DNA from 3 places in the Actinoallomurus sp. NPDC052308 genome. Region 3 is predicted to be linked to each of the others. Evidence: riboswitches for the same ligand, from Rfam matches in the RefSeq annotation. Region 3 holds a riboswitch; each other region holds the start of a gene.
What was found. Region 3 has a riboswitch for cyclic di-AMP ahead of AB0L00_RS13685 (CHAP domain-containing protein). Riboswitches for the same ligand answer to the same signal wherever they lie in the genome.

Region 1: another riboswitch for cyclic di-AMP. It lies ahead of AB0L00_RS14535 (CHAP domain-containing protein); the one in region 3 lies ahead of AB0L00_RS13685 (CHAP domain-containing protein).
Region 2: another riboswitch for cyclic di-AMP. It lies ahead of AB0L00_RS04885 (NlpC/P60 family protein); the one in region 3 lies ahead of AB0L00_RS13685 (CHAP domain-containing protein).

What each region holds. Positions count from the first base shown of each region.
Region 1 covers NZ_JBFAUM010000003.1:686,889-690,154, reverse strand. The annotation lists gene AB0L00_RS14540 (hypothetical protein) at 1-1,273, shown strand, start outside; cyclic di-AMP (ydaO/yuaA leader) riboswitch at 1,606-1,753, shown strand; gene AB0L00_RS14535 (CHAP domain-containing protein) at 1,754-2,773, shown strand; cyclic di-AMP (ydaO/yuaA leader) riboswitch at 3,011-3,184, shown strand; gene AB0L00_RS14530 (NlpC/P60 family protein) at 3,190-3,266, shown strand, end outside.
Region 2 covers NZ_JBFAUM010000001.1:968,301-971,566, reverse strand. The annotation lists gene AB0L00_RS04895 (BlaI/MecI/CopY family transcriptional regulator) at 1-405, shown strand, start outside; gene AB0L00_RS04890 (M56 family metallopeptidase) at 402-1,334, shown strand; cyclic di-AMP (ydaO/yuaA leader) riboswitch at 1,673-1,808, shown strand; gene AB0L00_RS04885 (NlpC/P60 family protein) at 1,814-2,833, shown strand.
Region 3 covers NZ_JBFAUM010000003.1:502,968-506,233, forward strand. The annotation lists gene AB0L00_RS13680 (hypothetical protein) at 1-541, opposite strand, end outside; gene AB0L00_RS13685 (CHAP domain-containing protein) at 690-1,442, opposite strand; cyclic di-AMP (ydaO/yuaA leader) riboswitch at 1,455-1,596, opposite strand; cyclic di-AMP (ydaO/yuaA leader) riboswitch at 1,704-1,850, opposite strand; gene AB0L00_RS13690 (sirohydrochlorin chelatase) at 2,376-3,149, opposite strand; gene AB0L00_RS13695 (phosphoadenylyl-sulfate reductase) at 3,131-3,266, opposite strand, start outside.

The sequences.
Region 1 (3,266 bases), 180 kb from region 3:
GACCCGGACGAGCGAGCCCGCCGTCCAGCAGGACGTCGTCGCCCACCGGATCCGCTCCGTCCCGCTGCCGCCCTCCGCCGCCGTCAAGGGAGTGCGCCTCGCGGCCACTCTTCCCGACGCCAAGGGCGCGATCTCCCTCGGCTTCCTGACGTACGGGCACCGCACGGTGATGTACGTCTCCGGGACCTTCGGGCTGAAGACGTACGACGTGACCGACCCGGCCGCGCCGAAGGCCCTCGGCGCGCTGTCCATGCCGGGCATGTGGGAGACGGAGGACACCGAGGCCGACCCGCGGCGGAAGCTGGTCTTCATGGCCCGCGACCCGCGCGCCTTCGGCGGCAACACGCACACCGGCGAGTCCGGGATCTACATCGTGAGCCTCGCCGACCCCGCGAAGCCGGTGCAGCAGGCGTACGAGAAGGTCCCCGCCGGGCACACGACGAGCTGCGTCGACGACTGCCGTTACCTGTGGACGGGCGGCCCCGCCAGGGCCGACTGGATGCCCGCCGACTGGGGCGGCCGCCCGGTCTGGGTGACCGACGTAGCGGACCCCCGCCATCCGCGGACGTTCCCGCAGCCGATCGAGCTCGGCCGCGACGACGGGAAGACCGACTACGTCCACGACATCCAGGTCGACGCGACGGGGGTGACGTGGGCGTCCGGCGCCGGCGGCGTGCGCGGCTACTGGACCCGGGGGCGCCACTGGGACCCCGTCCGGCGCACGACGCGCGTGGCGCGCGCCTGGGACCCGGTGCCGTACGCGGGCGGCGGTGTCAGCGAGACCGCCGCGCCGTCGAGGTTCATGCACAACTCCTTCCGGCCGGTCGGCTCCACCGCCGATGAGGCGCCGGGCCACGGCGACCTCGTCTACATCACCGAGGAGGCGTTCAACCCCGGCTGCGCCGACGACGGCCGGCTGGTGATCGCCTCACTGCGCGGTTCGTACGACGGGGAGGGCTGGCGCTCGACGCCGGAGGAGCCGTTCCGCCTGCGGACGGTCGGGACGTGGAGCGTGGCGGGCCAGGAGGGCAGCCGGACGGACACCGGCGACTGCTCGGCCCACTACTTCGACGTCCACCACGGCCTCCTGGCGCAGTCCTTCTACACGCAGGGGACCCGTCTCCTCGACGTGCGCGACCCGGCCCGTCCGAAGCAGGTGGCCTATTACCGGCCGGCCGACGCGATGTCGTGGGCGCCGTACTGGCACGCGGGATACCTGTACGTCGCGGACAACGATCGCGGCATCGACATCCTGCGCCCCGAGGTGCGCTGAGCCGCATAAGGGCGGTTTTCGGACGGGCGGTCGCGGCGTCGACGCGCCGCCGCCCGGACCTCGGCTGAGGAGAGCCCGACCCGAGTGCCGTGTTCGTCACTTTTTCCTGGTGGCGGGCGCGACACTCGCCTTTCCCGCCCGTCCCCCCTTTCCGGCTTCGCCGCACGTGAGAGTGCCTTTTCGGACGTTACCCGGCTGGACGCACCCACGCCCGGCTACGCTCGGTGAGCGAGCGATGCCAGACTTTCGTTTCCGAACGCGTTGCCGTTGTTGCGAGAGTTCGGCTAGATTGCGCCGAGATCGGGCTGTGACCAACCTCCAACCAGGGGGTTGCAGACCGACCGCCGAGTCCCGGCGACGCAACCAGCGTCGTGGGAGCCGGGGACCCATCAGTCCCTCGGGGTGAATCCGTCACGCACGGTAGGGCTACCTCTGGCCCGAACCCGTCAGCTAACCCGGTAGGCGGTAAAAGGGGAGCGAATGGATTCAGTAGGTCAGAAACTGCTAGAGGTCGCCAAGGGCCAGCTCGGCTATCACGAGAAAGCCAGCGGTTACACCAAATTCGGCGACTGGTACAGCAAGCATGTTGACAAGGACCCCGTCTACAAGACGTCGGCCTGGTGCGACATGTTCCTCGCGTGGGCGGCCGACAAGGCCGGCGTCGAGGACTGGACCGGCCAGTTCGCCTATACCCCCGACCATGCCAAGTGGTTCAAGAAGCAGGGCGCCTGGGGCCACAAGGCCGAGCCCGGCGCGATCGTGTTCTTCTCGTGGTCGGGCGGCAAGAGCATCGGCGACATCGAGCACGTCGGCATCGTGGAGCGGGTCGATGGCCACACGCTGCACACCATCGAGGCCAACCACAACAACGCGCTGATGCGCGCCACCCGGGACATCAGCCAGGTGGTCGGGTTCGGCTATCCCTCCAAGGTGAAGGTGAAGGCGGCGCCGGCCGTCGAGCAGACGGCCCAGACCGACCAGAACTACGCCCCGAAGCACGCCGCGCCGCCGCCCGCCGTCAAGGAGATCGGCAAGGACGTCCAGGCGCAGGTCGACGCGCACACCACCGCGGCCCACGACCCGGCCGCCCCATCGTCCCCCCTGCCGGACCAGCAGGCCGCCCTGACCGGGCTGCTCGCCGTCGTGCTGTTCGGGACCGTGGCCCTGGCCGTCGGCAAGTCGAAGGTCAAGGTGCCCGTCTCGGCGCCGAACGTCCGGGTCCGCAAGCGCGGCAAGCACCACCGCACGCCGGTCGAGCTGCCCGCCGAGGTCAGCGTGGCCGACCTGGAGGCGGCCGACGCCAGCACCCAGCTCATGCCGGTCCTGTCCGCCGAGGCCGCCGCGAAGGCCGAGGACCAGGAGTTCTGGGGCAAGATCTCGGAGCTGGAGGAGGACGTCGAGCTGGCGTTCTGGAACACCCTGCACGCCGCGGTGTCGCAGAACGGCTCGATCGAGTCCGAGACGGAGTCGGAGTCGGAGTCGGAGTCCGTCCTGTCCTGAGCCTCGCTCGCCCGAGCCGCGCCGCGCGCGGCATCGTCCGTACGGTCCCCGTCCGCTCCCCTTCCGGAGGCGGGCGGGGATCGCGGTGTCTAGGCGCAAAGGACCAGCCGCCCATCACCCGGAGTGACCATCCTGGGATCCCCCGGGCCATCTCCGCATGTTCTCGTTGGACGCTCCGTCACCATCCGTTAATCTCCAGCGAGTCGTCACCGGCCGAGAGACGGCCGGACCGCCGAATCGCCCGTCGCGCCGTGGCGCGCCGGGGAACCGGGGACCCATTCGCGGAGGCAGGGGGCGTCTCCTCGCCTGCGCATCGGGGTGAATCCGCGTCCGTCGCCGACGGCTCGCGGTAGGGCTCCTTCTCGTCCGAACCCGTCAGCTAACCCGGTAGGCGGCCTGAGGAGAGGAGCACCTGGATGGATCGATTCCGCACCGCGGACACGCACGACCCTCTTCATCCCGGGAAGGGAACGGCCCGCCGTACGGCGGTCGC
Region 2 (3,266 bases), on a different contig from region 3:
TGGCTCAGGAAGGGAGACGGACAGGTGGCGATCGCAGGGCCGCTTGAGCGAGCAATCATGGAGGCGCTGTGGGATGCCCGGGAGCCGCTGCTCATCCGTGAGCTGATGGAGAAGGTGAACGCCGGATCGGCGAAACGATCGGCGTACACGACGGTGCAGACCGTCGCCGACCGCCTTGTCCAGAAGGGGTTCCTCGTACGGACGGCCGACCGTAACGCCTGGCGGTACGCTCCGACGCGCAGCCGTGAGGATCACGTCGCGCAGGTGATGGCCGAGGCGCTGGCCGGCACCACCGACCGCGGTCCGGTCCTGGCCCGGTTCGCGGAGACCATCGACCCACAGGACGCTCACCGGCTCCTCGTGGAGCTCGCGCAGCGTTCGGCGCCGACGGAACCACGTCTGTGAGCCCGCTCGTCGGTCTTGGAGTGGTAACGGTCGCCCTCGCCCTCGGCGCGGGCCCGTTGCTGAGCCGGAGCGCCTGGTGCCAGCGCATCCCCCGTATCGCCGCCCTCGCGTGGTTGGGTGCCCTGGCGGGCGCACTCGCCGCACTGGTCGGTGTCGTCGTGCTCGTGTCCACCGGCCAACATGGCCTGGTGCACAGGGCGGCGGAATGGGCTGCCAATTGCTGGCACCATCACGACGGATCCGGTGGACCCGCGGCGTACGCCTTGAACGTGGCCCTTCTCGTCAGCGCCGTCCTCGCCACCTGCGTGACCGTCAACAGGTATCGGCGCACCGTCGCCCAGCGCCGTCGTCACCAGGAGGCGCTGCAGTTCGTCGTACGGCTCCCCGGTGACATCGACGATGTCTGCGTCCTCGATCACCCGGTGCCGGTCGCGTACTGCGTGCCATCGCGCAAACGTCCGATCGTGGTGAGCAGCGGTGCTCTCGACCAACTGGACGACGTTCAACTCGAGGCGGTCCTGGCCCACGAACGGGCGCACCTCCGCTACCGCCATCACCTCTTCCTCACGGCTGTCGACGCACTGGCGGCGGCGCTGTTCTGGCTGCCGACCTTCCGCCACGCGCGCCGTTGCCTTCCTCTCCTGCTGGAGATGACCGCGGACGACGTCGCCGCCCGACAGTGCGGTCGCCGTACCGTCGCAATGGCTCTTCGGAAACTGACCATCGCACCGAGCCCCCTCGGTGGGCTGGCCGCCCACAGCGGCGACAGGTCGGAACTCGATCGGCGCCTTGCCCGGCTGGAGACGCCGCCTCTCGTCGTCGACGAGGCTCGTCTGCGGCGCCTTACATGGGTCACGGCGATGAGCTCGGTAGCGCTCCCGACCCTGATCTCAGCAGGCTGGCTGGCCTCGCTCCCGCTGTTCTGCTGATCGGGACACCAAGACGACGCCGCTCGCGGCGACGGTCGCACGGACGACACCGACACGGTCCGCGAAGGTGACACCTTCGGCATAGGAAGCCGCTACCTCCGACGAATCTTAGGAGACTACGGCAGCTCGCCGAGGAGCTCGGGCCGACGTTCGCGTCGAAGCGAAGGCAGGAATTCCTCGTCAACCACGGAGTTCGCCGTCGTCATCACGCGAGAGCTTCAACATCTAGGCGGCCACGTCGGTCTTAGCGCTTACCGAATCACCTCGTCAGGTAGCAGAAGATCGGTCAAACCTCCTACACTCCGTCAGAGATCGGCCGCCCCCTGCTTCACACGAGGCACGGCCGACCGCCGAATCCCGACAGGGAACCGGGGACCCGAGACTTCCGGGGCGAATCCGGACCGTACAGCGTCCGTAGGGCTACTCCGGCCCGAGCCCGACAGCTAACCCGGTAGGCGGCCAAGGAGAGGAGTTCTCACGTGGCGTTCTTCCGCCCGGTCACCAACGCGTACGCCGTAGGGCATCCACGGTGGCGTCGATCGCTTCGGCTGTGCGCGACCCTCTCGGTGACGACCGCCCTGGCTCTCACGGCGGTGCCGGCCGAGGCGAGCCCGAAACCGTCGGCCGCAGCAGCGAAGAAGGAGCTGGAGAAGCTCAACGGCCGGGTCGACAAGCTCGTTGATCAGTACAACAAGGTCAAGACAGAGCTGGACGCGGCGAAGAAGAAACTGAGTGCGCTCAATGGCCAGATGAAGGGCGAGCAGCGCGTCTACGAGAGGCTGCACTCCCGGGTCGCGCAGATCGCCTTCGATGCGTACAAGAGCGGAACCCTGGACTCGAGCGCCGCTACCCTGCTCGCATCCAAGAATCCCGACGCGGCGTTGAACCAGATGTCGGTGTTCACTCAGCTGTCGAACAACCGCGGCCAGGAGCTCGCGGCGTTCCTGGCCTCCACCCAGCGCCTGCGGCGCGAACACGCCGAGGCGCAATCGGCGTATCAGGCCGTGTCGCAGAAGGCCGCCGAGCTCAAGAAGCGCAGGTCCATCGTCGAGAAGGCCATCGCCAAGCAGAAGAGTCTGTTGCGCAAGGCCGGCGAACCCACCAGTTCACACGGTCCGGGCGGCACGTACAACGGACCCGCCTCGGGCCCGGCGCGCAAGGCGGTGGAGTACGCCTACGCCCAGCTCGGCAAGCCCTACATCTGGGGCGGCACCGGGCCGAAGGGCTATGACTGCTCCGGGTTGACGATGATGGCCTGGCGCGCCGCCGGCGTTAACCTCCCTCGCGTCGTCCCCGACCAGTACAACGCGACCCGGCACGTGGCAAGGGCCGACCTGCAGCCCGGCGACCTCGTGTACTTCCTCGGCATGGGTCACGAAGGCATTTACGTCGGCGGCGGCAACTTCATCCACGCCCCGAAGACCGGCGACTACATCAAGATCGTCAGCCTGTCGAACCCCTACTGGGTCGCCCACTACGAAGGTGCCAGCCGTCCGTAGGGGCTCGCACCCTCCGGTTTTGCATATGGCAGGAGCACACCGGAAGCCGACGCGTCTTCGGAAGGGACTCGGCCTCCTCCCCGCTCTGGTGACCGCCTGGACGTTCGGCATCGTCGGACTCGACTGGGGTGGTGCGATCATCGGGGTCGTCATCTTCGTCTGCGCAGTCATTCCCGGGTCGAAGAGCTCGCGCTAGGCGGGCTGCACCAATGCTCCCGGGCTCGGCGGCTTCGGCTCGCATCCGTACCGGCCCCTTGGCGTCCGACCTCGACCCCTGCCGTAACTCAGCGCCGCCAACGTCGTGGGCCGATGCCCTTGAGCCTCGCCACTCTCCGGGCAGCAGGGTGGAATCCTTGCCGCTCCAGAAGGGTCACATTCGTTGAGCGACGCCCCGGATCAGATGGATTCGCCGCTCCTGCTTAGGATCGCCTCA
Region 3 (3,266 bases):
CCTTGCCCAGCTCCAGCACCTGGAACTTGATGGTGATCGAGTTCGAGGCGGTGCCGGTGAGGTGCTGCATCATCTTCTCCGACAGGTCGATGAGCGCCGGCGGGTTGTGCTGGGCGACCGCCCACTCCGCAGGGCCGAAGTCATCGACGACTCCGATCTCGCTCTTGCCGTTGTAGGTGATCTTCACCTTCGTGCCGAGCGGCCAGTACGGGCTGGCGATCGTGTGGTACGACATCGGTTTGCCCGACGCCGTCGAGGGGTCCCAGAAGGACGTGGCGGTGGAGACGCCACCCGGCAGGGCCGCCGCCTTGGCGTCTTTCTTGGCGTTCTTGGGGTCCTTGTCCTTCTTGACCGCCACGAGCATCCGGTCCTGGGCGGCGCTGTCGACGCGCTTCTCGGCCTGGGCGGGGGCGTTCTGCGCCTGCGGCGCCGACGCCGCCTCCGAGGTACCGCCGTAGGCGAGGGCGGTGGTCACGCCGCCGCCGGCGAGAGCGACACCGGCGGCGATACCGGCGATGGCCTTGGTCGAGAACCTGATCATCGCTTTCCTTTCGGGGGGCATGGGGGCATAGGGGGATGAGGGCATGGAGGTACCGGGGGAGGGTGAGGAGAGATCCGGGGAGCGACCCGGGAAGGGGGCGGCACGTGCCGCGTCGCCGACGGCGGCACGGCACGCGCCGACGGGTGAATTACTGGGGGTACTCCGGGTAGCCGTAACCCACGACGGTGGAGGTGTTACGCGTCCGGACCTTCACGGCGTCGTCCGTGTTGCCCTCGACGGTCTGGATCGTTCCGTCGCCGTTGTCCTTGATGACCAGGCCCACGTGATCGATGTTGTCGACGCCGCTGCCGTTCCAGGAGAAGAAGACGACCGCGCCGGGCTTGGGAGTGGTGCCCCAGCGGCCCTGCGAGATGAACCACTTGGCGTGGGAGGGGGTGAACGCGTCGCCGCCCATGCCCTTGACGCCGAGCTGGTCGCCGACCCAGGTGACGAACATGTCGCACCAGGAGGCGTTGGCGTAGTCGTTGACCGACCCGCCGTCGCGCGCGGCGCCGGCCTTGGCGTACGGGGTGGTCATGAACCACTGGTTGAACTTGCTGCCGCCGGTCGCGTCCTCGGTCGTGCCGACCTGGGAGGTGGCGAGCTTCACGACGTCCGCCGCGGTGGGCAGCTTCTTCGCCTTCTGCTCGGCGACGGTGTGCACCTTGATGTGCGGGTTGTCGTTCACCGGGCGGGCGTGCTTCGCCTTACCCGTACCAGGTGCGGGTACCTGACCAGCCTGGTGGGCGGCGGAGCGGGACGCGGTGGGGGTCTGCGCGGAGACGGCGGGCGCGGCGGTGGCGACGGCCATCGCCGCCGCGCCGGCGGTCACGGCACCGGCGACGAGGCCGGTGAGGCACTTCTTCGGTGCAAAGCGGGGTTTGGCGTGTCGAGGGGACACGGGGGGTACTCCTTCGGCTTCCATGCCGCTTACCGGGTTAGCTGACGGGTTCGGGCGTGGAAGCTGCCCTACGGCACGAGAGACGTGCCGATTCACCCCGGGACTTCTTGTGGGTCCCCGGTTCCGCGATGTGCGGATTCAGCGGGTCGCCCGCTTACGCGGACGGCACGAACAAAGAGACAGGGTCTGGCCGTACGGTCCCAGGGGAGGGACGAACGACCGGATATTCAGGTCAGGGAGGACTCGCGGACGAGGTTCTTAAGCTCCTTACTTCCAGCCGCCTACCGGGTTAGCTGACGGGTTCGGGCGTGGAAGTCGCCCTACGGCACGACAGGTGTACCGATTCACCCCGGGACTTCTTGTGGGTCCCCGGCTCCGTGATCTTCACGGACTCGACGTTGCCGCTCCCGCTCCATATGGATCAAAGGGTTCTCCACGGGAGTGGCGTGATATTGGATATGAACCGTCCGGTCTTCACGGAGGCCCTCACACGCTTCTTCGCGCCGCGCCGTTCGCGCTGGTGGGCCGGCCGTCACCGGCGGGCGTCCGGGAGGCGCATGGGGGGCGTCCGCCGGACTTAGGCGAACATAGCAGACAAATACCGACGGGCCAAATACCCCAGGTTTGCGACATGGCTCACATGATCCATTGGAATAAGTGATCGTTATTGCGCCATGGCCTGCCGTGATCAATTTCCGGATAAGGAAAAAGAATCACGAACCCTGGAAATGATCATAATTGCGGACGGGCCGAAAAGCCTTACGGCATAGGGCGTCGCGGCCAGTCGAAGAAGATCGCTCAGCCCGGCGTCCCGGGCGGCGGGAGGAGACGCCGGGCCCGGTGTTCCGGCGGCCGCGGAGAGGCCCGGCGCGGGGTCCGGGCGGCCGGAGGAGAGGCCCGGTGCGGGGGTCCGGCCGGCCGGAGGAAGGTCGCTCAGCCCGCGGCCGCGACGAGGTCGGCCCGGACGAGGGCCTCGCGATAGCGCTGCACGGCGATCTCCGCCAGCTCCGGAGCGGCGCCCAGAGCCGGTGAGACGGCCACGGCGCCCGCCGCCAGGGACTCGTCCCGCACCTTGTCCGCGAAGAAGCCCGGGGCCAGGAAGTACGACGCCACCACCACACGCCGCGCCCCCGCGGCGTACAGCGCGCGTACGGCCTCGGGGGGCGTGGGACGGGCCGCGGAGGCGTACGCGGGGACGACGGCGCGCCAGCCGCCCCAGTCGCGCGCCATCCGGCCGATCGTCGCGTTCGCGGCCGGATCGCTGGAGCCGGCCGCGGCGAGCACCACGGCCGTCTCCGGGTCCGGCCGGACGCCCACCTCGGCGAGCCGCCGTTCCAGGGCGCCCGTCATCAGCGGGTGGGGGCCGAGCGTGGCGCCGTAGTGCAGCGCCAGCTGCGGGTGGGCCGCCCGAGCCTCCCGCAGCGCGCCGGGGATGTCGGTCTTGCTGTGATAGGCGGCCGTGAGCAGGAGGGGGAGCACGACGGCCTCGTCGGCCCCCTCTCCGACGAGACCACCGAGCGCCTGCCCCGGTGCGGGGGGAGCGTGGTCGAGATACGAGGTCACGACCCGCACCCCCGAGGAACGACGTACAAGATCAAGAAGTTCCTCGACCGTCGCCGCCGCACGTGGATCACGGCTCCCGTGGGCCACCGCCACCAGGGGGACCGCCGCCCGGCTGCTCCCGGCTCTCACAGGTTGATGCCGCATTCGGTCTTTCCGGTGCCGGCCCAGCGTCCGCTGCGCGGGTCCTCGCCCGGCGCGACCTGCTTGGTGCAGGGCTCGCAGCCGATGGAGGGGTACCCGTCGTACTGCAGCGGGTTCACC